4 regions of the Massilia paldalensis genome follow, and region 3 is predicted to be linked to each of the others. Evidence: predicted binding sites of a transcription regulator. Region 3 holds the regulator's gene; each other region holds the start of a gene.
The links. Region 3 encodes sigma-54, which starts transcription at its own class of promoters, with help from an activator protein. Its sites were predicted from a motif close to TGGCANGNAANCTGCTTT; they were not measured.

Region 1: a site for sigma-54 is predicted at 2,923-2,940, ahead of ACI1V7_RS20250 (PEP-CTERM sorting domain-containing protein). Genes of this name have one in related genera too.
Region 2: a site for sigma-54 is predicted at 4,234-4,251, ahead of ACI1V7_RS17775 (TldD/PmbA family protein). Genes of this name have one in related genera too.
Region 4: a site for sigma-54 is predicted at 1,154-1,171, ahead of prpB (methylisocitrate lyase). Genes of this name have one in related genera too.

The regions. Positions count from the first base shown of each region.
Region 1 covers NZ_JBJCIU010000004.1:196,547-202,483, forward strand. Annotated here, with positions in the region: gene dnaE (DNA polymerase III subunit alpha) at 1-2,002, opposite strand, end outside; gene ACI1V7_RS20250 (PEP-CTERM sorting domain-containing protein) at 2,205-2,888, opposite strand; gene ACI1V7_RS20255 (sulfurtransferase) at 3,120-4,007, shown strand; gene ACI1V7_RS20260 (acyltransferase family protein) at 4,139-5,257, opposite strand; gene ACI1V7_RS20265 (DUF4214 domain-containing protein) at 5,398-5,937, opposite strand, start outside.
Region 2 covers NZ_JBJCIU010000003.1:686,204-692,140, reverse strand. Annotated here, with positions in the region: gene ACI1V7_RS17785 (TldD/PmbA family protein) at 1-1,005, opposite strand, end outside; gene ACI1V7_RS17780 (TldD/PmbA family protein) at 1,123-2,460, opposite strand; gene ACI1V7_RS17775 (TldD/PmbA family protein) at 2,479-4,116, opposite strand; gene ACI1V7_RS17770 (hypothetical protein) at 4,432-5,349, shown strand; gene ACI1V7_RS17765 (serine hydrolase) at 5,398-5,937, opposite strand, start outside.
Region 3 covers NZ_JBJCIU010000003.1:832,691-838,627, forward strand. Annotated here, with positions in the region: gene ACI1V7_RS18435 (KdsC family phosphatase) at 1-36, shown strand, start outside; gene lptC (LPS export ABC transporter periplasmic protein LptC) at 55-657, shown strand; gene lptA (lipopolysaccharide transport periplasmic protein LptA) at 681-1,286, shown strand; gene lptB (LPS export ABC transporter ATP-binding protein) at 1,286-2,080, shown strand; gene ACI1V7_RS18455 (RNA polymerase factor sigma-54) at 2,083-3,567, shown strand; gene hpf (ribosome hibernation-promoting factor, HPF/YfiA family) at 3,686-4,048, shown strand; gene ACI1V7_RS18465 (enoyl-CoA hydratase/isomerase family protein) at 4,193-5,275, shown strand; gene ACI1V7_RS18470 (APH(3')-II family aminoglycoside O-phosphotransferase) at 5,296-5,937, shown strand, end outside.
Region 4 covers NZ_JBJCIU010000002.1:693,258-699,194, forward strand. Annotated here, with positions in the region: gene ACI1V7_RS12810 (cation acetate symporter) at 1-924, shown strand, start outside; gene prpB (methylisocitrate lyase) at 1,218-2,108, shown strand; gene prpC (bifunctional 2-methylcitrate synthase/citrate synthase) at 2,121-3,266, shown strand; gene acnD (Fe/S-dependent 2-methylisocitrate dehydratase AcnD) at 3,330-5,930, shown strand.

The sequences.
Region 1 (5,937 bases), on a different contig from region 3:
CGTGCTTGCGCTTGCAGAAGTCCGGGATCAGGTCCATCGGGCCCGGACGGTACAGCGCCACCAGCGCGATGATGTCCTCGAAGCGGTCCGGCCGCGCATCCTTCAGCATGCCCTGCATGCCGCGCGATTCGAGCTGGAACACGGCGACGGTCTTCGCCTCGGTGAGCAGCTTGTACGACGGCCGGTCGGTCAGCGCCACCTTGGCCAGGTCGAATTCCGCATCCTGCGGATCGAGCGCGCGGATGTAGTTGACGGCGCGGTCCAGGATGGTCAGCGTGGTCAGGCCCAGGAAGTCGAACTTCACCAGGCCGGCCGCCTCCACGTCGTCCTTGTCGTACTGCGAGACCACGCCGGCATCGCCGCCCTGCGTGTACAGCGGGCAGAAGTCGGTCAGCTTGCCGGGGGCGATCAGCACGCCGCCGGCGTGCATGCCGATGTTGCGGGTGATGCCTTCGACCTGCTGCGCCAGGTCGAGCAGCTGCTTGACCTCTTCCTCGTTTTCCAGGCGCTCCTTGAGCAGCGGCTCCTCCTCGATCGCCTCCGCGATCGACACCGGCTTGCCCGGCTTGAACGGGATCAGCTTCGACACGCCGTCGCAGAAGGTATAGCCGAAGTCGAGCACGCGGCCCACGTCGCGGATGGCGCCCTTGGCCGCCATCGTACCGAAGGTGGCGATCTGCGAGACCGCGTCGCGGCCGTACAGGTCCTTCACGTGCTGGATGACGAGTTCGCGCTTTTCCTGGCAGAAGTCGATGTCGAAGTCGGGCATCGAGACGCGTTCCGGGTTCAGGAAGCGCTCGAACAGCAGGTTGTACTTCAGCGGATCCAGGTCCGTGATCTTGAGCGCGTACGCGACCAGCGAGCCCGCGCCGGAGCCGCGGCCCGGGCCGATCGGCACGCCGTTGTTCTTGCCCCACTGGATGAACTCCGCCACGATCAAGAAGTAGCCCGGGAACTTCATCTTGATGATGGTCTCGTTCTCGAACTGCAGGCGCGCCTCGTAGCGCGGCCGCTCCTTCTCGCGCTGCTCCGGGTCCGGATATAGCTGGACGAGGCGCTCTTCCAGGCCCTTCTTCGTTTCGGCGACGAGGAACTCGTCGATGGTCATGCCCGGGGTCGGGAAGTTCGGCAGCTGCGGCTTGCCCAGCGTGAGCGTGACGTTGCAGCGCTTGGCGATTTCCACGGAATTCGCCAGCGCGCCCGGCAAGTCCTTGAACAGCTCGGCCATCTCGGCCTGCGACTTGAAGCACATGCCCTCGTTGAAGCGGCGCACGCGCTTGGCGTTGGCCAGCATCTCGCCTTCCGCGATACACACGCGCGCCTCGTGGGCGATGAATTCGTCGCGGCTGATGAACTGGACCGGGTGCGTGGCGACTACCGGCAGCCCCAGGCGGCCCGCCAGCGCTACCGAATGGCGCACCTGCTGCTCCTGGTTCGGCTGGCCGGCGCGCTGGATCTCGACATAGAAATGGCCCGGGAAGATCTGCGCCCAGCGGCGCGCGCAGGCCTCGGCCTTGGCGATGTCGCCGTTGTCGATGGCCTGGCCGATGTCGCCGAACTGGGCGCCGGACAGCACGATAAGTCCGTTCGCCTGCGGCACCTCCGGCTCGAGCGTGGACACCGAGGTCGCCAGCGCCTCCAGCCACTCGACGCGGATCTCGGCCCGGCCCTTGTACTGGTTCGTCAGCCATGCCTTCGACAGCAGCTCGCACAGCTGCAGGTAGCCGGTGCGGTTCTTGCACAGGATGAGCAGGCGGAACGGCTTGTCGCGGTTGTCGTCGTTGGTGATCCAGGCATCGACCCCGACGATCGGCTTGACCCCCTTCCCGCGCGCCGCTTTATAAAAGCGGACCAGGGCGAACGCATTGGCCAGGTCGGTGACCGCCACGGCCGGCTGCTCGTCCTTGACGGCGGCCTTGACCAGGTCGTCGATGCGGACCAGGCCGTCGACGATCGAGTATTCGGTGTGGATGCGGAGGTGGGTAAACGTCGGGGAAGTCATCCGGCCATTTTACCGCGACCGGCGCGGAGACGGGTTTGCCGGTTTGCTTTTTGGAATGAACAGCGTGGCGGTTTCGCCAACAGTAAAGACTTGACTTGCGGCCGAAGCGCCGCCCCGGCGGCGCCTTCGTCGTCCCTGCAGCGCCTTCGTCGTCCCTGCGCAACCTTCGTCGTCCCTGCGCAGGCAGGGACGGCAAGTACGATCAGGCCTGCTTGCGGCGGCGCAGGAAGCCCATGCCGGCAGCAGCCAGGCCGAACAGCGACAGCGTCGCCGGCTCCGGCACTTCCGATACGGCCAGGCCAGTGACGGTGACGACCTGCTTGTTGTCTTCCAGGTTGGCGGTACGGATGCCCGCGCTGGCGAACGAGGCGATGCCGGTATCGCCGGTGATGTGCAGATCGGCGCCGTTCAGCGACACCATTTCGGCATCGGTCGGGTTCACCCACAGGTCGAAGGCATTGTAGTTCGTGCTGTCGCCCGTCTTGTACAGGTAGCCGAACAGGTGGTAGTCGGTGCCGATCTTGATGTCGGTACCGGCCACGTAGCGGCTGTCCTTGCCGTTGGTACCTTTCATGCGCAGGAAGATGTCGTTGGTGCAGCCGGCGGTATCGCCCCCGCAGTTGGCTTTCAGGCCGATGTTCGGGCCGTCGCTGTTACCGAAATAAACGGCCATGAAATCGTTGTTCTGCAGTTCCTTGGAGACCGAGAAGGTGAAGTCGACGAGCAGGCCGCCCGATTGCTTCGAGCCCAGCGGGAGCGTCACGGCGGTGTTGGAATTCGTCGACAACGTATAGGACGGCGCCCCGCTGGCAAGCAGGATGCCGGCATTGGCGCTACCGGCTGCAGCGAACAGGATCGTGGCGAAAAGTGCAGAAAGTTTGATCATTATCAATCCCTAGTTTAGATGTTGTGACCAACTTTCAGCAAAATATGTGCCAATACGATAATAAACTTATATTTCAACTACTTAAGTTGTTTTATTGAAAATCCCCGTTGCATACTGTAAATTTTTTCGACAAGGCATCATGTAATGCGGTACGGCGGGCGCCACAGCTCACGATGGCACCTCCCTGCCTTATAATAGCCGGCTGTCTTTCCGCCTTCCGAACCGATCACCATGACCACGCACGTCAACATTGCCGCCTACAAATTCATCACCCTCGACAACCTCGAAGAGATGCGCCCGCAATACCAGGCGCTGTGCAACGAGCTCGATCTCAAGGGCACCGTGCTGCTGACGCCGGAAGGCATCAATATGTTCGTCTCCGGTCCGCGCGAGCAGATCGACCAGTACCTGGCCTGGGTACGCAGCGACCCGCGCCTGGCCGACCTGGAGTGGAAGGAAAGCCTGTCGACCGAGCAGTCGCACCGCCGCATGCTGGTCCGCATCAAGAAGGAAATCATCACGATGCGCATGCCGTTGATCAAGCCGGAGCTGGGCCGCGCCCCGTCGGTGGCCCCCAAGACCCTGAAGCGCTGGCTCGACCAGGGCCACGACGACGATGGCGTCCCCGTCGTCATGATGGAAACCCGCAACGCGTTCGAAGTCGACGTCGGCACCTTCAACAACACGCTCGACTACCGCATCGACAAGTTCAGCGAATTCCCGGACGTCGTCGCCGCGCACAAGGACGAATTGCAGGGCAAGACCGTGGTGACCTTCTGCACCGGCGGTATCCGCTGCGAAAAGGCGGCCATCCACATGCAGAACATCGGCTACGACCGCGTCTACCAGCTCGACGGCGGCATCCTGAAGTACTTCGAGGAAGTCGGCGGCGACCACTATACGGGCGACTGCTTCGTGTTCGACTACCGTACCGCGCTGAACCCGAAACTGGAGCCGACCGAGACCGTGCAGTGCTTCGCCTGCCGCGCCGTGGTGACGCCGCGCCAGCAGCTGGCGCCGGAGTACGTGGTCGGCAAATCGTGTCCGCATTGCGCCGGTGACCAGGCCAAGGGGACCGAGGCCAGCGGAACCGAAGCCGAGGGTGCGGCGGCGCACTGAGCCACCTCTCGTACGGCACAAACAAAAAGCAAAAAGCACCGCAAGGGCCGTCGCCCCGCGGTGCTTTTTGTTTACCCATTCGTACCGATGCCGTGGTGCGGTGACGTCATCCGTGCTGGTGCAAGGCAAGGCTAGTGCACCGTGTCACGCGCCGTCGTGTGGACCGGCCTGTCGGTCCCGTACTTCCTCCGCATTTGCAGAAACGGCTCTTCGATGGTGCGATAGCTCAAGGTCGCCAGCAGCCAGGTCAGACCGTACGCGACGATTCCCATGATCGCCGCATCCACCCAGCCGTTGCCGACGGGGGAAACGCGGCCCACGTACTTGGCCAGCAGGTGCAGCAAGGCCATGTGCAGAAGATAGAAGGAAAAGCTGACCTTGCCGCCATGGCACAGCACGCGCTCGAGCACGGCTGGCAGGCGCGGTTCGAAAGAGACCCATGCGACGATGAAAGCGGCCCAGCCGGCGCTCTCGGCCATCGACCAGAAGATCCAGAAACCGGACTTCGGCGTGGCGCCGAACGGCGCGAAGCGATGCAGTGCCGCGGTGTCGCACACGACGACCGCGGCAGCGGCCAGCAGCAGCCAGGGCGCCCAGGCATGCAGCCGGGCGCGGTGCTGCCGGTACACCATGGCGGCCAGCATACCGATGAGGAACTGGTCGAAGCGGCCCACGAAGGTGGAAAAATACATCAGCGTGCTGTTGTCGTTGACCGTGTAGGCGCTGAGCTTGAAGAATCCCATCAGCACCAGCAGGCCGAGGAGGTAACGGGGACCTTGCTCCATCGCGAAGCGCGCCAGGAAGGGAAACACCAGGTAGAACAGGAATTCCAGCGAGATCGTCCACGCCGCGCCCGTGACCGGCGTACCCGACGTCGGCGCATGGCCGAGATTCGTCGCGGCGAGATACAGGATGTCCTGCGGCTGGAAATTGTCGCGCCCGATCGAGGTGGCGACGAGGAAGATGGTGAGAAACAGCGGAGCGATCCGCAAGATGCGGTTGCGCACGAAGTCGCGGTACACGATGCTTCCCTGGTGCAATGCGATTTGCATGAACAGGAAGCCGGATAGCGTGAAGAACAAGCCGACTCCGGTATGCCCTTCGGTGATGAGTCCCGCCCATGGCGTCGCCAGTGCGGGACCACCAAGGCCGCGGTATTCCAGCTGGAAGTGAAACAGGAACACGATGGTGGCAGCCAGCCAGCGCAGCTGGTCGATGCGCGGGTTGTACTGTAGATTAAGCGATTGCATAGGGCTACCGTGCTTGCGTTAAGACAAGCATTGTAGTCCGATCTGTTCGCATGCCGCGTCCCGATGGCCGAACTGGCAGGTCGCGGGAGCGGGCGTGCCGTCAACGGCAAGCCCGCTCCGCGGCCGGGACCGCGATTTCCTCAGCCGTGCACGGTCGGCAGATTGAAGTCGGCCACGCCGACGACCTGCGCGGTGTCGGAGGCCGACATATTGCCCATGATCTTGGCGATCTGCATGTCGATATTGCCCGGATCCATTCCTGCCGCCGCCGTCATGATGTCGTGCACGGAGGCGATGTAGTCGATCGCGATCTTGTTGGCGGCCGTGCCGGAGTAGGCCGCCTTTTCTGCAGGCGTATCCACGCGGTCCGTAAAGGCGCCTGCGACCGCCACTTTCGCCTGGTAGGCGAACTTGTCGGAATCCTGGGCGCCGCCGGCGATCTGGGTCACGACGTTGTCGATCGTGATCGCCTTCTGGTTGAGCAGATTGGCCCAGTACTGCACGCCTGCCGTTTCCGCCGCGCGGCCGAACAGGTGCTCGTACACGGCACTGACGACCGCGTTATTGTCCATGCCCGCGTAGGTGTCGCGATATTCCTGCGACGCCGCAAAGCTGGCCGAGATTTTCTGGTAGCCGCTCGGATCGGTCGCCAGGACGTTGGCCCAGTAATCCAGGCCGGC
Region 2 (5,937 bases), 150 kb from region 3:
CTTGTCCAGCGTGCAGAAGCTGGTGCCCGCGTAGTTGGCCTCGTAGCCCAGCACGCGGTCCAGCTCCGTCGGGTGGCCGACCGATTCGTGGATGGTCAGGAACAGGTTTTCCGGCGCGATCACGAGGTCGTACTTGCCCGGGTCGACGCTCTTGGCCGTGAGCTTCTCGCGCGCCTGGCGGCCCGCGTTCTTCGCTTCCTCGACGATGTCGTAGCCGCCCTTGTACAGCGTGGTCACGCCGCCGGCCGCACGGATCCTGTGCTCAGGCTTCGCATCGAAGTATTCGTAGCCCATGCCCACGGGCGGCGCCAGGCCCGCGCGCGAGCGGAACTTGCCGGTGGCCTTGTCGACGGCCGTCGCCGTGATCGGCGCCCACAGGCGGTGGACGTCCTGGTCGATGTAGGAGCCGTCGGTCGAGGCGAAATACTTCTGCTGGTTGATCTGGAAGAGGTTGGCCGTCATGAAGCTGGCGCCGGCGTCCAGGCCCGCCTTGTTGGCGGCGACCAGCATCTCGGCCTTTTCCTTGACGGGCACGGTGCGCCAGTCGCGCTTGATCGGCGTGGCCCAGGCCACTTCGCCCACGCCCTTCTGCGGCGCCAGCTGCACGGGCTCCGTCTGCAGGCGCGCGTTGGCCTTGGCGATCGCCACGGCCTGGCGCGCGGCATTGGCCACGGCGTCCGGGTTCAGGCTGTTGGTGGCGGCGAAGCCATAGGCGCCGGACGCGATCACGCGCACGCCCACGCCCGTCGACTCGGTATTCGTCACGCTTTCGACGTTCAGGTCGCGCGTGGTGATGTACTGGTTCAGGTAGCGGCCGATGCGCACGTCGCAGTAGGAAGCGCCGGCCTTCCTGGCGGCGTCCATGGCCGTATCGGCGAGCGACTTCTTGACGCTGGCGGCGAGCGGCGCGAGCAGTTCCTCGGCCGCGATGGCGTTGCCCTGGACGGGCACCAGCATGGCGCCGGCCGTGCCGGCGCCGATTTTCAGGAAAGTACGGCGTTCCATCGTTCCTCCAATGCACCCGCCGTCGCCCCTGCGGAGGCAGGGGCCCAATTTTGTTGGTGTCGCACGAAAATTGGATCCCCGCCTGCGCGGGGACGACGGTGTTTTATTTCGCGTCTGTCACACCGCGTCGGACAGCGAGGTGAAGTTGAAGTCGCGTACCTTCATCGGCGGGATCGACATCTGGAACGGCACCTCGTCGCCCCCGATGATCACCGGCTTGCCGATTTCCTCGATGTTGTTGAGCATCGTGACGGGGCTCTCGTTGAAGCGGAAGTTCTTGATCGGGTACTTGATCTTGCCGTTCTCGATGTAGAAGGTGCCGTCGCGCGTGAGGCCCGTCAGCAGCACCGATTGCGGATCGACCATGCGGATGTACCAGGTACGCGTGACGAGGATGCCCTTCTTGGTGCTGGCGATCAGGTCGGCCGTCGTCTTGTCGGTGCCGGCCATGATGATATTGCCCGGCATGGCCGTCGGCTGCACGCCCTTCTTCTTGGCCCAGAACTGCGAGTACTGCAGCGCATTCACTTTGCCGTTCTTGATCAGGTCCATGCGCTGGCGGGCCAGCAGGCTTTCCTGGTCCCAGGGCAGCACCGGCACGTCCGTGTTCCACGGGTCGGCCCAGATATTGACCTTCTCGTCGAACAGCTTGTCGCCCAGGCGCGAGGCGCCGCCCTTCTTCGACAGGAAGCTGCGGCCTTCGTCGGTCTGGCGCGCGTTGAAGCCGAACAGCATGAAGCCGAGCAGCTCGGACGTGGCGGCCGGCTCCAGGATCACGGTGTAGCGGCCCGGCTCCAGCGCCTTGGCCTCGACCGAGCGCAGCGCCTTCTCGATGGCCACGTCGGCCGCTTCACGCGGATCGAATCGTGCGGCGTCGGTGGCCGAGCGCTTGACCCAGCCGGAGCCGCGGCCGTCCTCGGTGCGCACGGTGCAGGTGAAGTCCAGCATGGTCTGGTCCTGGTGGCCCCACACGCCCTTCGAGTTGGCCACGCTGGAGAACGAGGTGCCGTCGGTGAAGAAGCCGGCGGCCACCAGCTTGTTCTTGCGGCAGGCCTCGATCGCGTAGGCGGCGGCCTGGGCGCGGTATTCCGGGTCGATGGCCGCCGTCTTGGCGTTGAAGGTGGCGGACGGCTTGTAGTCCTGCTTGCCGACGGTCGGCATGAATTCCGGGTTTTCCGGCGCCAGGCGCGCCAGGTCTTCCGCGCGGCGCACGACTTTTTCCAACGACTTGTCGTCGAATTCGTTGATGCTGGCGGTGCCCTGGCGGTTGCCGAAGGCGACCTGCACGGACACGGTGGTGTCTTCCGCCAGGCCGGCGGTGGAGACGGCGTTGCGGGCGAAGCGGATGTTGCCGTTGCGGCTGCCGCTGACGCCGACGATGCATTCGTCGGCCTTCGAATACGACAGGACGCGGTCGCAAATGCGCTTGGTTTGTTCCTTGGTCAGGATGGTCATGTTCTGTCTTTCCGTGCCTTAGCCGATCTTGCGGGCGGTGTTGATGACGTTGATGCCGTTGAAGCGCGCGGTCGACGAACCGTGCGAGACGATGCTGACCTGCGGAGGCTGGCCCTTGCCGTCGAAGAAGGAGCCGCCCATGCGCCAGTCGCGCTCGTCGCACAGCGCCGTGCAGGCATTCCAGAAGTCCTGGGTATTGGACTGGTAGGCCACGTCTTCCAGCATCTGGCCGATCTTGCCGTCCTTGATCTCGTAGAACAGCTGGCCGCCGAACTGGAAGTTGTAGCGCTGCTGGTCGATCGAGAACGAGCCGTCGCCGACGATGTAGATGCCCTTCTTGATGTCCTTGACCATCTCGTCCGGCGTCAGCTTCTTCGCGCCCGCCTGCAGCGACACGTTGGGCATGCGCTGGAACTGCACGTTGCTCCAGCTGTCCGCGTACGAGCAGCCGTCCGACTCGGTCTTGCCGATGATGTGGGCCTGGTCGCGGGTGGCCTGGTAGCTGACCAGGATACCGTCCTTGATGATGTCCCAGCGCTTGCACTTGACGCCTTCGTCGTCGTAGCCGACGGCGCCCAGCGAGCCCGGGGTGGTCTTGTCGGCGACGATGTTCACCAGCGGCGAGCCGTACTTGAAGTTCTTGCTCTGCCACTTGTCGAGCGTGGCGAAGCTGGTGCCGGCGTAGTTGGCCTCGTAGCCCAGCACGCGGTCCAGTTCCGTCGGGTGTCCCACGGATTCGTGGATCGTCAGCCACAGGTGCTCGGGCGAGAGCATCAGGTCGTACTTGCCCGGCGCGACGGACTTCGCCGTCAGCTTGCGCTTGGCGTCGCGGCCGGCCGCGCGCGCATCCTCGACGATGTCGTAGGAGCCCGTGTACAGCGTGGCGACGCCGCCGGCGGCCTTGATCTTGTGTTCCGGCTTCGGTTCCAGGTATTCGTAGCCCATGCCGACGGGATTCGACAGGCCGCCGCGCGAGCGGAACTTGCCGCTCGCCTTGTCGACGGCGGTGGCCGACAGCGGCGCCCACAGGCGCTGGATGTCCTGGTCGATGTAGGAACCGTCGGTGGACGCGAAGTACTTCTGCTGGTTCACCTGGAACAGCATCGACTGCATGAAGTTGGCGCCGCCGTCCATGCCGGCCTTGTTGGCGGCGATCAGCAGCTCGGCCTTCTCCTTGATGGGCACCGTCCTCCAGTCCTTCTTGACCGGCGTCGCCCACGACACCTCCCCCACGCTCTTCACCGGCGCCAGCTGCACCGGCTCGCTCTGCAGCTTGGCATTCGCCTTGGCGATCGCCACCGCCTGGCGCGCGGCGCCCGCGATGCCGTCCGGGGTCATGTCGCTGGTGGCGGCGAAGCCGTAGGCGCCGCCGGCGATCACGCGCACGCCCACGCCGGCCGACTCGGTATTCGTCACGCTCTCGACGTTCAGGTCGCGCGTGGTGATGTACTGGTTCAGGTAGCGTCCGATGCGCACGTCGCAATAGCTGGCGCCGGCCTTGGTGGCGGCATTCATCGCCACGTCGGCGAGCGCCTTCTTGGCGGTCACGGCCATCGGGTTGAGCAGTTCTTCGGCGGCGATCGCGCGGCCGAACACGGGGACCAGCATCGACCCGAAGGCCAGGCCGCTGATATTGAGGAAGGTACGGCGTTCCATAAGTCTCCTGAAATCACACTACGTCTTGGACAGGGCCCGGCGGAGGGGCCACACGTTCTTTTACTGCGGTGCGCCAATGAAAACTGTTAAACAGTAGCAGCAAGTTGTCGTTTTGAATAGGCAATCTTTATGCCAAGCACGTAATGACCTTCGCGCTGCCCGTTTCGAGGGTTCCCGGAGCGCCAGGACAGTGCACGACGGGGTTTCGGCGACTTTTCAGTGCAAGGCAGTGACAATCCGCGCATTTTTTTGGGGAAGCGACGTGTATATTCGCGACACAATCAGTTCACATTTCGCCGATCCACGTCAGGTCCCATGAAGATCCTTCGTCACTTAGTGGCAGCGGCCGTGCTGCTGAACGGCGCGGCCGTCCACGCGGCCATGCCTTCAGCCACGGCTTCCTCCACGCATGCATCGTCCGATCTGCCCGCGCCCGCCCAGCTGGCCCCCCTCGCCTTCCCCGGCTGGAGCGCAGCCGGGCCGGGTCGCGTGCAGACGGTGCAGATCCCGTTCGGCACGGCCGAACACGAGGGATGGCATACCGGCCAGGTGCGCGTGGTGGTCGAGCCGAAGCTGGTGCTGCGCATCGATGCGGGACACCTGGTGCTGATCGCCGGCCTGGTGCCGGCGGGCGGCGACGGCCGCGCCAGCGCCGCCCAGGCCACGCCGATGGCGCTGGCCGCCTACCAGTTCGAGAAACAGGGAAGCACCTGGCATGCGAGCCTGAGCCAGGGCATCTTCGCCTGGCGCGGCTTCGGCGGCAACGCCACGCTGCACGCCGTGGCGCTGGGCGGCCAGCGCCAGGGCCTTGGCGTCGAATACGGCAGTTGCTGGGACGGTTACTGCGGCACCTGGCTGGCGCTGTACGAACCGGACAAGGGCGGGATGCGCCGCGAGCCGGCGGTGGAGCTGGCGCTGTCCGGCACCAACACGGCCGGCGCGGCGGACTGCCCGCGCCGGCTGCAGCTGTCCGGCCGGGCGCAGCCGATCGCGGCCCAGGTGAAGGGCGGGGCCGACGCCGATGCGCACGACTGCTATGCGATCGACGGCAGCTGGGCAGTGGATGCGGCGCACGAGCAGCCGGGCGACCTCGTCATCCATTACCACGGCGCGATCCAGCGGGGCGAATCGCCGCTCTCGGCGCCGCTGGCCGTCGACCAGCGCCAGGTGCTGCGCTACGCCAGCGGCAAGTACCGCGCCGTGTCGGGTTTCAATCCGGTGCCGTCGCTGTGAACCGCCGCACCGGCGCCGTACGGTGGGCACGTGGTGCCCACCCTACCTTCAGGACTTGGGCGGCTTCACGGGCGTGAAGTTCAGGTCCTGGAAGTCGTAGCTGAAGTCCGTCTCGGTGGAGATCGGCTGCATCTTCATGCGCTCGATGCTGCCGTCCGGGTTCAGCGCGAAGGTCACGTAGGCGTCCGCGTTGAAGTTGCGTTCCTTCCAGCGCACGATGAAGGTGTCGTGCTGGAAGTGCTCCAGTTCCCCCGTCAAATCCGGCGTGCGCGAGAACGTCAGCACCTGCTTGTTCCCCACGTGCTTGATGGTGGCGCTGCCGTACCACGGATCCTGGTACTCGCCGTCGTAGCTCGCGCGCGGCAGCGAGGGTTGCGACTTCGCGGCCCGGGACGCGCTGGCCTTGGCCAGGCGCGCCTGTTCCTTGGCGTGCGTCTCGTCCTCGACGGCTTTCACGGCGCCGATCCAGTCGGTCTTCGCCTGCGGCTCCAGCATGCGTTCCAGCAGCTGCCATTGCAGCGCGTTCAGCGAGCCGCCGCTTTCCGCATTGGTCAGGATGGCGATGCCCAGCTTCGCTTCCGGCACCAG
Region 3 (5,937 bases):
ACCTACGATCAGGCCCTCGCGCCGTATTTCGCATAAGGGACGACCGGATACCCCATGGCACCCGCAACCTACAAACGGACCGCGCACCGCTGGCGCCTGCTGGCGCTGATGCTGACCGCGGTGTTCTTCGCCTTCGGCAGCTTCTGGCTGGTGCAGGTGATGCAGGGCCAGGGCGACGATCCCACCCGCGTCAACGTGGGCGACGACCCGGACTACATCATCGACAACTTCAGCTTCGTGCGCATGTCGGTGGACGGCAAGCCGCGCTACGTGATCTCGGGCGAACGCCTGACGCACCGGCCGTCGACCAACACCTCGGAGATCGAGAACCCGGTCGTGCACAGCCTGGCGGCCGAGAAGCCGCCGATGACGATCACGGCCGACCACGCGCTCGTGAACCAGAACCAGAACCAGATCGACCTGACCGGCAACGTCGACATCCGGCGCCCGGCCAGCGGCACCGGCCAGCCGCTGCACATCCAGACCACGGCGATGACGTTCCTGCCGGACGAAGAGATCGCGAAGACCGACAAGCCGGTCAAGATGACGCTCGGCGGCGCGACGATCGATTCGATCGGCGCCACGGTCAACAACGCGACCCAGCAGGCCCAGCTCGGCCGGGGACGCACCGTCTATCCGCCGCGCCAGCCGCGCTGAAGCCCATTCACCTGAGGACAACCATGAACAAACTACTCGCCGCCGCCATCTGCCTGCTGGTGCCGCTGGCCGCCTCGGCCGAGAAGGCGGACGCGCTCAAGCCGATCACGATCGACTACAAGGACGCCCACGTCGACCAGGTCACGCAGAACTATGTCGCCACCGGCGACGTCGTCATCACGCGCGGCACCATGGTGCTGAAGTCGGACCGCGCCGAGGTCAAGGAAGCGCCGGACGGCTACCGCACCTTCATCCTGACCGCCGCGGCGGGCAAGGTGGCCACCTTCCGCCAGAAGCGCGACGGCGGCCCCGACCTGTGGGCCGAGGGCCAGGCCCAGCGCATCGAATACGACGAGCGCGCCGACCTGATCAAGCTGTTCTCCAAGGCCGAGATCCGCCAGCTCGAAGGCAAGAAGGTCACGCAGGAAATGGATAGCCCGTTCATCTCGTACGACAGCCGCAGGGAAGTGCTGGTGGGCCGCAACGATCCGAGCGGCGCCGACGTGCAGGGCAAGGGCCGCGGCAGCATCACGCTGGCGCCGCGCCGTAACCAGGCAGCCGCGGCGCCCGCCGCCGCCACGCCGGCCGCAGCGCCCGCGGCGAATGTCCCGGCCACGGAGAAGAAGTGATGGAGACGAGCACGGAAAACGCGGCCGTCGCCGGCAATAGCAGTACCGGCGCCGGCGGCAGCACCCTCGTCGTCAAGGGCCTGCAGAAGAGCTACGGCAAGCGCCTCGTCGTGCGCGACGTGTCGCTGCAGGTCGCCTGCGGCGAAGTGGTCGGCCTGCTGGGGCCCAACGGCGCGGGCAAGACGACCTCGTTCTACATGATCGTGGGCCTGGTGCCGTCCGATGCCGGCACCATCGACATCAACGGCGACGACGTCTCGAGCCTGCCGATCCACCGCCGCGCGCTGCTGGGCCTGTCGTACCTGCCGCAGGAAGCGTCGGTGTTCCGCAAGCTGACGGTCGAGGAAAACATCCGCGCCGTGCTGGAACTGCAGCGCGAGAACGGCAAGGCGCTGAGCAAGCAGCGCATCGCCGAGCGCCTCGACGAGCTGCTGAGCGAGCTGCAGATCGAGAAGCTGCGCGAGAGCCCGGCGCTGTCGCTGTCCGGCGGCGAGCGCCGCCGCGTGGAGATCGCGCGCGCGCTGGCGACCAACCCGCGCTTCGTGCTGCTGGACGAGCCGTTCGCCGGCGTCGACCCGATCGCCGTGATCGAGATCCAGCGCATCGTGCGCTTCCTGAAGGAGCGCGGGATCGGCGTGCTGATCACCGACCACAACGTGCGCGAGACGCTCGGCATCTGCGACCGCGCCTACATCATCAACCAGGGCGCAGTGCTCGCATCCGGCCGCCCCGACGACATCATCGCCAACGAATCCGTACGCCGCGTCTATCTGGGTGAACACTTCCGAATGTAGGTATGAAACAGACGCTGCAACTCAAGACTTCACAGCACCTTGCGCTCACGCCGCAGCTGCAGCAATCGATCCGCCTGCTGCAGTTGTCCACGCTGGAGCTGCACCAGGAGATCGAGCAGGTCCTGAGCGACAACCCGCTGCTGGAACGGCTCGACGATCCGCTCGACCGTTCCGTGCGCCTGCTGGCCGACGGCGCCATCAACAGCGCGCCGGCGCCGGCCGAGGCCCCCGCGCAGCAGGGCAGCGGCGAGGAAAACAAGGCCGCCGGCAGCGAAGGTGAAGGCGAGGGCGGCGGCAGCGACGATGCGCACGGCGGCGACGGCGATGCCGACTGGGGCGAGGGCCGCAGCGGCAACAGCGGCAGCGGCGCCGACGACGAGGATGGCCGCCCGCAGCTGGAAGCCAGTCCCGTCACGCTGCGCGAGCACCTGATGGAGCAGGTGCGCCTGTCGTGCTGCGCGCCGCGCGACTGCGCGCTGGTCGAGCTGGTGGTCGATGCGCTGGACGACAACGGCTACCTGGAAGAATCGCTGGACGACATCCACGCGCGCCTGCCGGAAGAGCTGGAGATCGATTTCGACGAGCTGCGCACGGCGCTCTCCCTCGTGCAGAGCCTGGAGCCTGCCGGCGTGGGCGCGCGCAGCGCGGCCGAGTGCCTGGCGCTGCAGATCCGGCGCATGCCGAACGTGCCCCTGGTGACGCGCCGCATGGCGCTGACCATCGTCGAAAAATACCTGACCTGGTTCGCCCAGCGCGAATTCAACAAGCTCAAGAAGGCGCTCGACTGCGACGACGAAGACCTGCGCGAGGCGCAGAGCGTGATCCGCCAGTGCAACCCGCATCCGGGCGCCGCGTTCGCATCGGACGTCTCCGACTTCGTCGTGCCGGACGTGATCGTGCGCCGCGCCAAGGATGGCTGGAGCGTGCAATTGAATCCCGAGGTCATGCCGCGCCTGCGCGTGAACAGCCTGTATGCGCAGGCCCTCAAGGGCGGCAAGTCCGAGACGCAACTGAATGCGCAGCTGCAGGAAGCGAAGTGGCTCATCAAGAACATGCGCCAGCGCTTCGACACGATCCTGCGCGTGGCCCAGGCCATCGTCGAGCGCCAGCGCAATTTTTTCTCCCATGGCGCCGTTGCCATGCGGCCCCTTGTTTTGCGCGAGATAGCTGATACACTAGGTCTACACGAGAGCACAATTTCTCGAGTCACAACTCAGAAATACATGCTGACCCCGCACGGCATGTTCGAGTTGAAGTATTTCTTCGGGAGCCATGTTGCCACCGAGGCGGGAGGAGAAGCATCCTCGACGGCAATCCGGGCTCTCATCGTGCAACTCACAGGAGCAGAAGACCCCAAGAACCCTTTATCCGACAGCAAGATCGCGGACATGTTGGGGGAGCAGGGAATGGTCATCGCGCGGCGCACCGTCGCCAAGTACCGAGAAGCCTTGAAGATCCCGCCCGTCAGCCTCCGCAAATCCTTGTAGCAAGTACTTGTCGTCGTTGGACGAGTCCTTGCGGCCAGTTCGTGTCAAAACGTTGCCACCTGCGCATGAAGCGCGGATGCGCGCGTGGTTGTGGCAGCGCCTCTTCAAAGGAGTGTGTATGAATCTCACCATCAGCGGACATCACCTCGATGTTACCCCGGCCATCCGAGAGTACGTACAGAACAAGCTCGAACGCATTACCCGCCATTTCGATCAAGTGATCGATACCCACGTCATCCTCTGCATCGACAACCTCACCGAGAAGGCCAAACGCCAGAAGGCGGAGATCAACTTGCGCGTCGCCGGCAAGATCCTCCATGTCGCCAGTGCCGCGCACGACTTGTATGCCGCGATCGACATGTTGATGGACCGGCTCGACCGCCAGGTCTTGAAGTACAAGCAGATGATGCAGGACTTCACGCACACGTCACCGAAACGCCTGCCCGACGCGGGCGACGACGCCGAGCCGGCCACGGCTTGATTCCATAACGGCAACGTGAACAAAGGGCGCATCGGCGCCCTTTTTGCTTTGACGGGCGCGCGCATGGCGTGGCGCGCAGGGCGGGCGGCAAGCCGTCCACCCTGCCGCTAGAATAAGGGTCTGATTAGTCGAATAACGAGACACATGACCGAATACGTACTGACCCGCGTCGCCAATGGCACCGGCATCATCACGCTGGACCGCCCCAAAGCCCTGAACTCGCTGTCGCTCGACATGGTGCGCGCGCTGGCGCAGGCCCTGCAGGCCTGGCGCGACGATGCCTCCGTCCACGCCGTCGTCATCCGCAGCAGCAGCGAGAAGGCGCTGTGCGCCGGCGGCGACATCCGGTTCTTCCACGAGGTCGGCCGCGCGACGCCGATGGGCGGCAGCGCGCTGCTCGAGGATTTCTTCACCGAGGAATACGCGCTCAACCACCTGATCCACTTCTATCCGAAGCCCTACGTCGCGCTGATGGACGGCGTCGTGATGGGCGGCGGCATGGGTATCGCCCAGGGCGGTCCCGGCTGCGGCCTGCGCATCGTGACGGAACGGACGAAGATGGCCATGCCCGAGGTGAACATCGGCCTGTTCCCGGACGTGGGCGGCAGCCACTTCCTGTCGCACGCGCCGGGCCGCCTGGGCCACTACCTGGGCCTGACCGGCGCCACCGTCGGCGCCGCCGATGGCCTCTACCTGGGCCTGGCCGACCTGTTCGTGCCGGGCGAGCGCATGGGCGAACTGCTCGCGCTCGTCGAGGCCACGCCGGGCGCGGCGCTGGCCGACGCGATCCGCGCCTTCGCCGCGCCGTTCGCGGATGGGGCGGGCGCCAGCGAACTGCAGGCGCAGCGCGAACGCATCGATGCGCATTTTGGCGCGGACTCGGTGGCCGGCGTGATGGCCGCGCTGGCGGGCGATGCCGATCCGTTCGCGCAGAAGGCCTTGTCGATGATGCGCCAGCGTTCTCCCCTGATGATGTGCGTGACGCGCGAGATGCTGGAGCGCGCCGCGTCGCTGGACGTGGCCGATTGCCTGCGCATGGAACGCGCGCTGGTACGCCGCAACTTCGAGCACGGCGAAGTGCTGGAAGGAGTGCGCGCGCTCGTGATCGACAAGGACAACGACCCGCATTGGAATCCGCCCACATTGGACGAGGTGACGCCAGCGATGGTCGCGCGCTTCTTCGACCCCGTGTGGCCGGACTACGTGCATCCGCTGCGCCATCTCTGACCCTGCACCACGGAGCCCCCATGCCGCCGCGTTTTCCTGCCGTCTGGCAGACCCGCCTGGATGGGTATCGCAGCGTGGACGAGGACGCCGGCTGCTCGGATGCGGACGTGTTCCGCCTCGACGCCGGCGGCCGCCCCACGCTGTTCGTCAAGACCGAGCCAGCGGGGCCGCTGGCCGAGCTGCACGACGAGGCGGCGCGGCTGCGCTGGCTCGCCGGCGCCGGCATCCCGTGCGCGCCCGTCGTCGACATCGTGCAGGAAGGGGGCCGCGACTGGCTGCTGCTGGAAGCCGTGCCGGGCCGCGACCTGCTGGCGTCCGGCGTCAAGCCCGCGGACGGCGTGCGCCTGCTGGCCGCGGCATTGCGGGCCCTGCATGCGCTCGATCCGGCAACGTGCCCGTTCGACCACCGTGCCGCCCAGCGCATCGAACGCGCGCGTGCCCGCATGGAAGCGGGCCTGGTGGATGAGGACGACCTCGACGACGCGCACCGCGGCCTGGCGCCGTCCGCATTGTTCGCGCGCCTGCAGGCGCAGGCGCCGGCAAGCGAAGACCTCGTCGTGGCGCATGGCGACGCCTGCCTGCCGAACCTGGTCGTCCATGCCGCGGGCGTACGCAGCAGCTGGATCGATTGCGGGCGCCTGGGCGTGGCGGACCGCTGGCAG
Region 4 (5,937 bases), on a different contig from region 3:
GTGCATGCCAAGGGTGATGCCATCATGGGTCCGGGGGGCTTCATCAAGGATCCGATATCCGGCATCTCGTTCGGCATGGCGCTGATGTTCGGCACGGCTGGCCTGCCGCACATCCTGATGCGCTTCTTCACCGTCCCGAGCGCCAAGGAAGCGCGCAAGTCGGTCCTGTGGGCCACTACCTGGATCGGCTACTTCTACGTGCTCGTGTTCATCATCGGCTTCGGCGCCATCGTGCTGGTCGGCACCAATGCCGGCTTCAAGGACGCGGCCGGCAAGCTGCTGGGCGGCGACAACATGGCGGCCGTGCACCTGGCCAAGGCCGTGGGCGGCGACATCTTCCTCGGCTTCATCTCGGCCGTGGCCTTCGCGACCATCCTGGCCGTCGTGGCCGGCCTGACGCTGTCGGGCGCCTCGGCCGTGTCGCACGACCTGTACGCCACCGTCATCAAGAAGGGCCAGCCGGCCCCGGGCAGCGAGTTGCGCGTGTCGAAGATGACCACCATGGTGCTGGGCGTGATCGCCGTGCTGCTCGGTATCGTGTTCGAGAAGCAGAACGTCGCCTTCATGGTGTCGCTGGCCTTCGCCATCGCCGCGTCGGCCAACTTCCCGGTGCTGTTCATGTCGGTCCTGTGGAGCAAGTGCACGACCCGCGGCGCCACCGTCGGCGGCTTCCTGGGCCTGGCCACCGCCGTCGGCCTGACCGTGCTGTCGAAGTCCGTGTGGGTCGACGTGTTCCACAACGACGCCGCGATCTTCCCGTACACCTCGCCGGCGCTGTTCTCGATGATCGTCGGCTTCGTGGGCGTGTGGCTGTTCTCGGTCACCGACAAGAGCCCGCGCGCGGCCATCGACAAGGCCGGCTTCGAGGCGCAGGAAGTGCGTTCGGAAACGGGCATCGGCGCGTCGGCGGCATCGGCCCACTAAATCGCACCATCACCACGTCGTCCCCGCGCAGGCGGGGATCCAATTTGCGAGCGCAGCGTCAATGCCTGCATAAATTGGGTCCCCGCCTTCGCGGGGACGACGCTTTTGGGGTTGCAATCATCCCTGGTGTTTCACGTTGAAACGCATTTGAAACGCCGTCGCTGTTCCAGCGCATCCCGTTCGGCACGCAAGTGCTTGAAAATCCACCAAATCCCTGGTTCCCATGCGTTGGCACGCTACTTGCGATGTCATGGTCAAGTACCGTGCATAACCGCGTTCCACGAAAGGACACCATGACCATCCGCTCCGCTGGCGCCGCCTTCCGCCGCGCCGTCCAGGAAGAACATCCGCTGCAAGTCCCCGGCGCCATCAACGCCAACCATGCGCTGCTCGCCCAGCGCGCCGGCTACCGTGCCATCTACCTGTCCGGCGGCGGCGTCGCCGCCGGTTCGCTGGGGCTGCCCGACCTGGGCATCTCGGGCCTGGAAGACGTGCTGATCGACGTGCGCCGCATCACCGACGTGTGCGACCTGCCGCTGCTGGTCGACGTCGACACGGGCTTCGGCGCCTCCGCCTTCAACGTCGCGCGCACCGTGCGTTCGCTGATCAAGGCCGGCGCCGGCGCCTGCCACATCGAGGACCAGGTCGGCGCCAAGCGCTGCGGCCACCGTCCGGGCAAGGAGATCGTCAGCCAGGACGAGATGGTCGACCGCATCAAGGCCGCGGCCGATGCGCGCACGGACGAGGACTTTGTGATCATGGCGCGCACCGACGCGCTCGCGGTCGAGGGCCTGGACAAGGCCGTCGAGCGCGCCGTCGCCTGCGTGGAGGCGGGCGCCGACATGATCTTCCCGGAGGCGATCACGAGCTTGGACATGTACAAGCGCTTCAAGGAAGCCGTCAAGGTGCCGATCCTGGCCAACATCACGGAATTCGGCGCGACGCCGCTGTTCACGGTCGAGGAGCTGAAGGGCGCCGACGTCGACATCGTGCTGTACCCGCTGTCCGCCTTCCGCGCCATGAACAAGGCGGCGGAGCACGTGTACGGGGCGATCCGCCGCGACGGCACCCAGCAGGGCGTCGTCGACACCATGCAGACGCGCGCCGAACTGTACGATCGCATCGACTACCACCGCTACGAACAGAAGCTCGACGCGCTGTTCGCCCAGAACAAAGCCAAATAAAGGAGACGAACGATGACCGAAGCAACCTTCAAGCCGAAGAAATCGGTGGCCCTGTCCGGCGTCGCCGCCGGCAATACCGCCCTGTGCTCGGTGGGCCGTTCCGGCAACGATCTGCACTACCGGGGCTACGACATCCTGGACATCGCCGACGCCTGCGAATTCGAGGAGATCGCCTACCTGCTCGTGCACGGCAAGCTGCCCAATAGCGGCGAGCTGCGCGGCTACAAGGCCAAGCTGAAGTCGCTGCGGGGACTGCCGCAGGCCGTCAAGGCCGCGCTGGAAGCGCTGCCGGCCGGCGCGCACCCGATGGACGTGATGCGCACGGGCGTCTCCGCCCTCGGCTGCGTGCTGCCGGAAAAGGACGACCACAACGTGGCCGGCGCGCGCGACATCGCCGACCGCCTGATGGCCTCGTTCGGCTCGATGCTGCTGTACTGGTACCACTTCAGCCACAACGGCAAGCGCATCGAGGTCGAGACGGACGACGATTCGATCGGCGGCCATTTCCTGCACCTGCTGCACGGCCACGCGCCGCAGCAGGAGTGGGTCAAGGCGATGCACACCTCGCTGATCCTGTACGCCGAGCACGAGTTCAATGCCTCGACGTTCACGGCGCGCGTGATCGCCGGCACCGGCTCCGACATGCACTCGGCCATCACGGGCGCGATCGGCGCGCTGCGCGGGCCGAAGCACGGCGGCGCCAACGAGGTGGCGCTGGACATCCAGAAGCGCTACGAGAACGCGGACGAGGCGGAAGCCGACATCCGCAACCGCGTGGCCAACAAGGAAGTCGTGATCGGCTTCGGCCACCCCGTGTACACGATCTCGGACCCGCGCAACAAGGTGATCAAGGAAGTGGCGCGCACGCTGTCCCAGCAGGGTGGCTCGATGAAGATGTTCGACATCGCCGAGCGGCTGGAATCCGTGATGTGGGAAGTGAAGAAGATGTTCCCGAACCTGGACTGGTTCTCGGCCGTCTCCTACCACATGATGGGCGTGCCGACGGCCATGTTCACGCCGCTGTTCGTGATCTCGCGTACCTCCGGCTGGGCCGCGCACGTGATCGAGCAGCGCATCGACAACAAGATCATCCGCCCGAGCGCGAACTACGTGGGGCCGGAAGACCTCGCGTTCGTGCCGCTGGCGGAACGGAAGTAATCACACGGAATATTAAAACACCGTCGCCCCCGCGCAGGCGGGGACGACGGGGAGCAAGCAACCATGAACATCGCCTACCGCAAACCTCTCCCGGGCACCGATCTCGCCTACTTCGACGCGCGCAGCGCCGTCGAGGACATCGAGGCGGGCGCCTGGGACAAGCTTCCCTATACCTCGCGCGTGCTGGCCGAGAACCTCGTGCGCCGCTGCGAGCCGCAGGCCCTGGTGCCGTCGCTCAGGCAGCTCGTCGAGCGCAAGCGCGACCTCGACTTCCCCTGGTTCCCCGCGCGCGTCGTGTGCCACGACATCCTGGGCCAGACTGCCCTCGTCGACCTGGCCGGCCTGCGCGACGCCATCGCCGCCCAGGGCGGCGACCCACGCCTCGTCAATCCCGTCGTGCCGACCCAGCTCGTGGTCGACCATTCGCTGGCCGTCGAATGCGGCGGCTTCGACCCGGACGCGTTCGCGAAGAACCGCGCCATCGAGGACCGCCGCAACGAGGACCGCTTCCACTTCATCGACTGGACGAAGAAGGCGTTCCAGAACGTCGACGTGATCCCGCCGGGGAACGGTATCCTGCACCAGATCAACCTGGAGCGCATGAGCCCCGTCGTGCAGGTGCAGGACGGCGTCGCCTTCCCGGACACGCTGGTGGGCACCGACTCGCACACGCCGATGGTCGACGCGCTGGGCGTGATCGCCATCGGCGTGGGCGGCCTGGAAGCGGAAAGCGTGATGCTGGGCCGCGCTTCCTGGATGCGCCTGCCGGACATCGTCGGCGTGGAGCTGACGGGCAAGCCGCAGCCGGGCATCACGGCCACCGACATCGTGCTGGCGCTGACGGAATTCCTGCGCAAGTCCAAGGTCGTGTCGAGCTACCTGGAGTTTTACGGCGCGGGCGCCGCCAGCCTGACGCTGGGCGACCGCGCGACGATCTCGAACATGGCCCCGGAATACGGCGCCACCGCCGCCATGTTCGCCATCGACGAGCAGACCATCAAGTACCTGAAGCTCACGGGCCGCGACGACGAGCTGGTGCGCCTGGTGGAGCTGTACGCGAAGGAAGCGGGCCTGTGGGCCGACACGCTGCACCACGCCGAGTACGAGCGCGTGCTGCGCTTCGACCTGTCGAGCGTGGTGCGCAACATCGCCGGCCCCTCGAATCCGCACCGGCGCGTGCCGACGTCCGAGCTGGCCGCGCAGGGCATCGCCGGCGTCGTCGAGAACGAGCCGGGCCGCATGCCGGACGGCGCCGTCATCATCGCCGCCATCACCAGCTGCACCAATACGAACAATCCGCGCAATATGGTCGCGGCCGGCCTGCTGGCCAAGAAGGCGAACGAGAAGGGCCTGCTGCGCAAGCCCTGGGTGAAGTCCTCGCTGGCGCCCGGCTCCAAGGCCGTGGCGCTGTACATGGAAGAGGCGGGCCTGCAGCAGGAACTCGACAAGCTGGGCTTCGGCATCGTCGCCTTTGCCTGCACCACCTGCAACGGCATGTCGGGCGCGCTCGACCCCGCGATCCAGCAGGAGATCGTGGCGCGCGACCTGTATGCGACGGCCGTCCTGTCCGGCAACCGCAACTTCGACGGCCGCATCCACCCGTATGCGAAACAGGCTTTCCTCGCCTCGCCTGCGCTGGTGGTGGCCTATGCCATCGCGGGCACGATCCGCTTCGACATCGAGAAGGACGTGCTGGGCCTGGACGGCGCCGGCAACCCGGTGCGCCTGGCCGACCTCTGGCCCAGCGACGAGGAGATCGACGCGGTGGTCGAGCGGGCCGTCCAGCCGCAGCAGTTCCGCAAGGTCTACGACATCATGTTCGCGCGCCGCGAACAGGCGCAAGAGGCGGTGTCGCCGCTGTACGACTGGCGTCCCCAGAGCACCTACATCCGCCGTCCGCCGTACTGGGAAGGCGCGCTGGCCAGCGCCTGCACGCTGACCGGCATGCGCCCGCTCGCGGTACTGGGCGACAACATCACGACCGACCACCTGTCGCCATCGAACGCCATCCTGCCCGACAGCGCGGCCGGCGAATACCTGGCCAGGATGGGCTTGCCGGAAGAAGACTTCAATTCGTATGCGACGCACCGCGGCGACCACCTGACGGCGCAGCGCGCCACGTTCGCCAACCCGACGCTGAAGAACGAGATGGTGCGCGGCGCCGACGGCCACGTGCTGGCCGGTTCGCTGGCCCGCATCGAGCCGGAAGGCGAGGTCACCCGCATGTGGGAAGCGATCGAGATGTATATGGAGCGCAAGCAGCCGCTGATCGTGATCGCCGGCGCCGACTACGGCCAGGGTTCCTCGCGCGACTGGGCCGCCAAGGGTGTGCGCCTGGCCGGCGTGGAAGCGATCGTGGCCGAGGGCTTCGAACGCATCCACCGGACGAACCTGGTCGGCATGGGCGTGCTGCCGCTGGAATTCCAGCCGGGTACCACGCGCATCACGCTGGGCATCGACGGCACCGAGACCTTCGACGTGGTGGGCGAACGCCTGCCGCGCGCCACGCTCACGCTCGTCATCCACCGCAAGAGCGGCGAGACGGTCGAGGTGCCGGTGACGTGCCGGCTCGACACGGCGGAAGAGGTGTCGATCTACGAAGCGGGCGGCGTGCTGCAGCGCTTCGCGCAGGATTTCCTCGCGTCGAACAAGGCGGCCGCGTGACCACCGC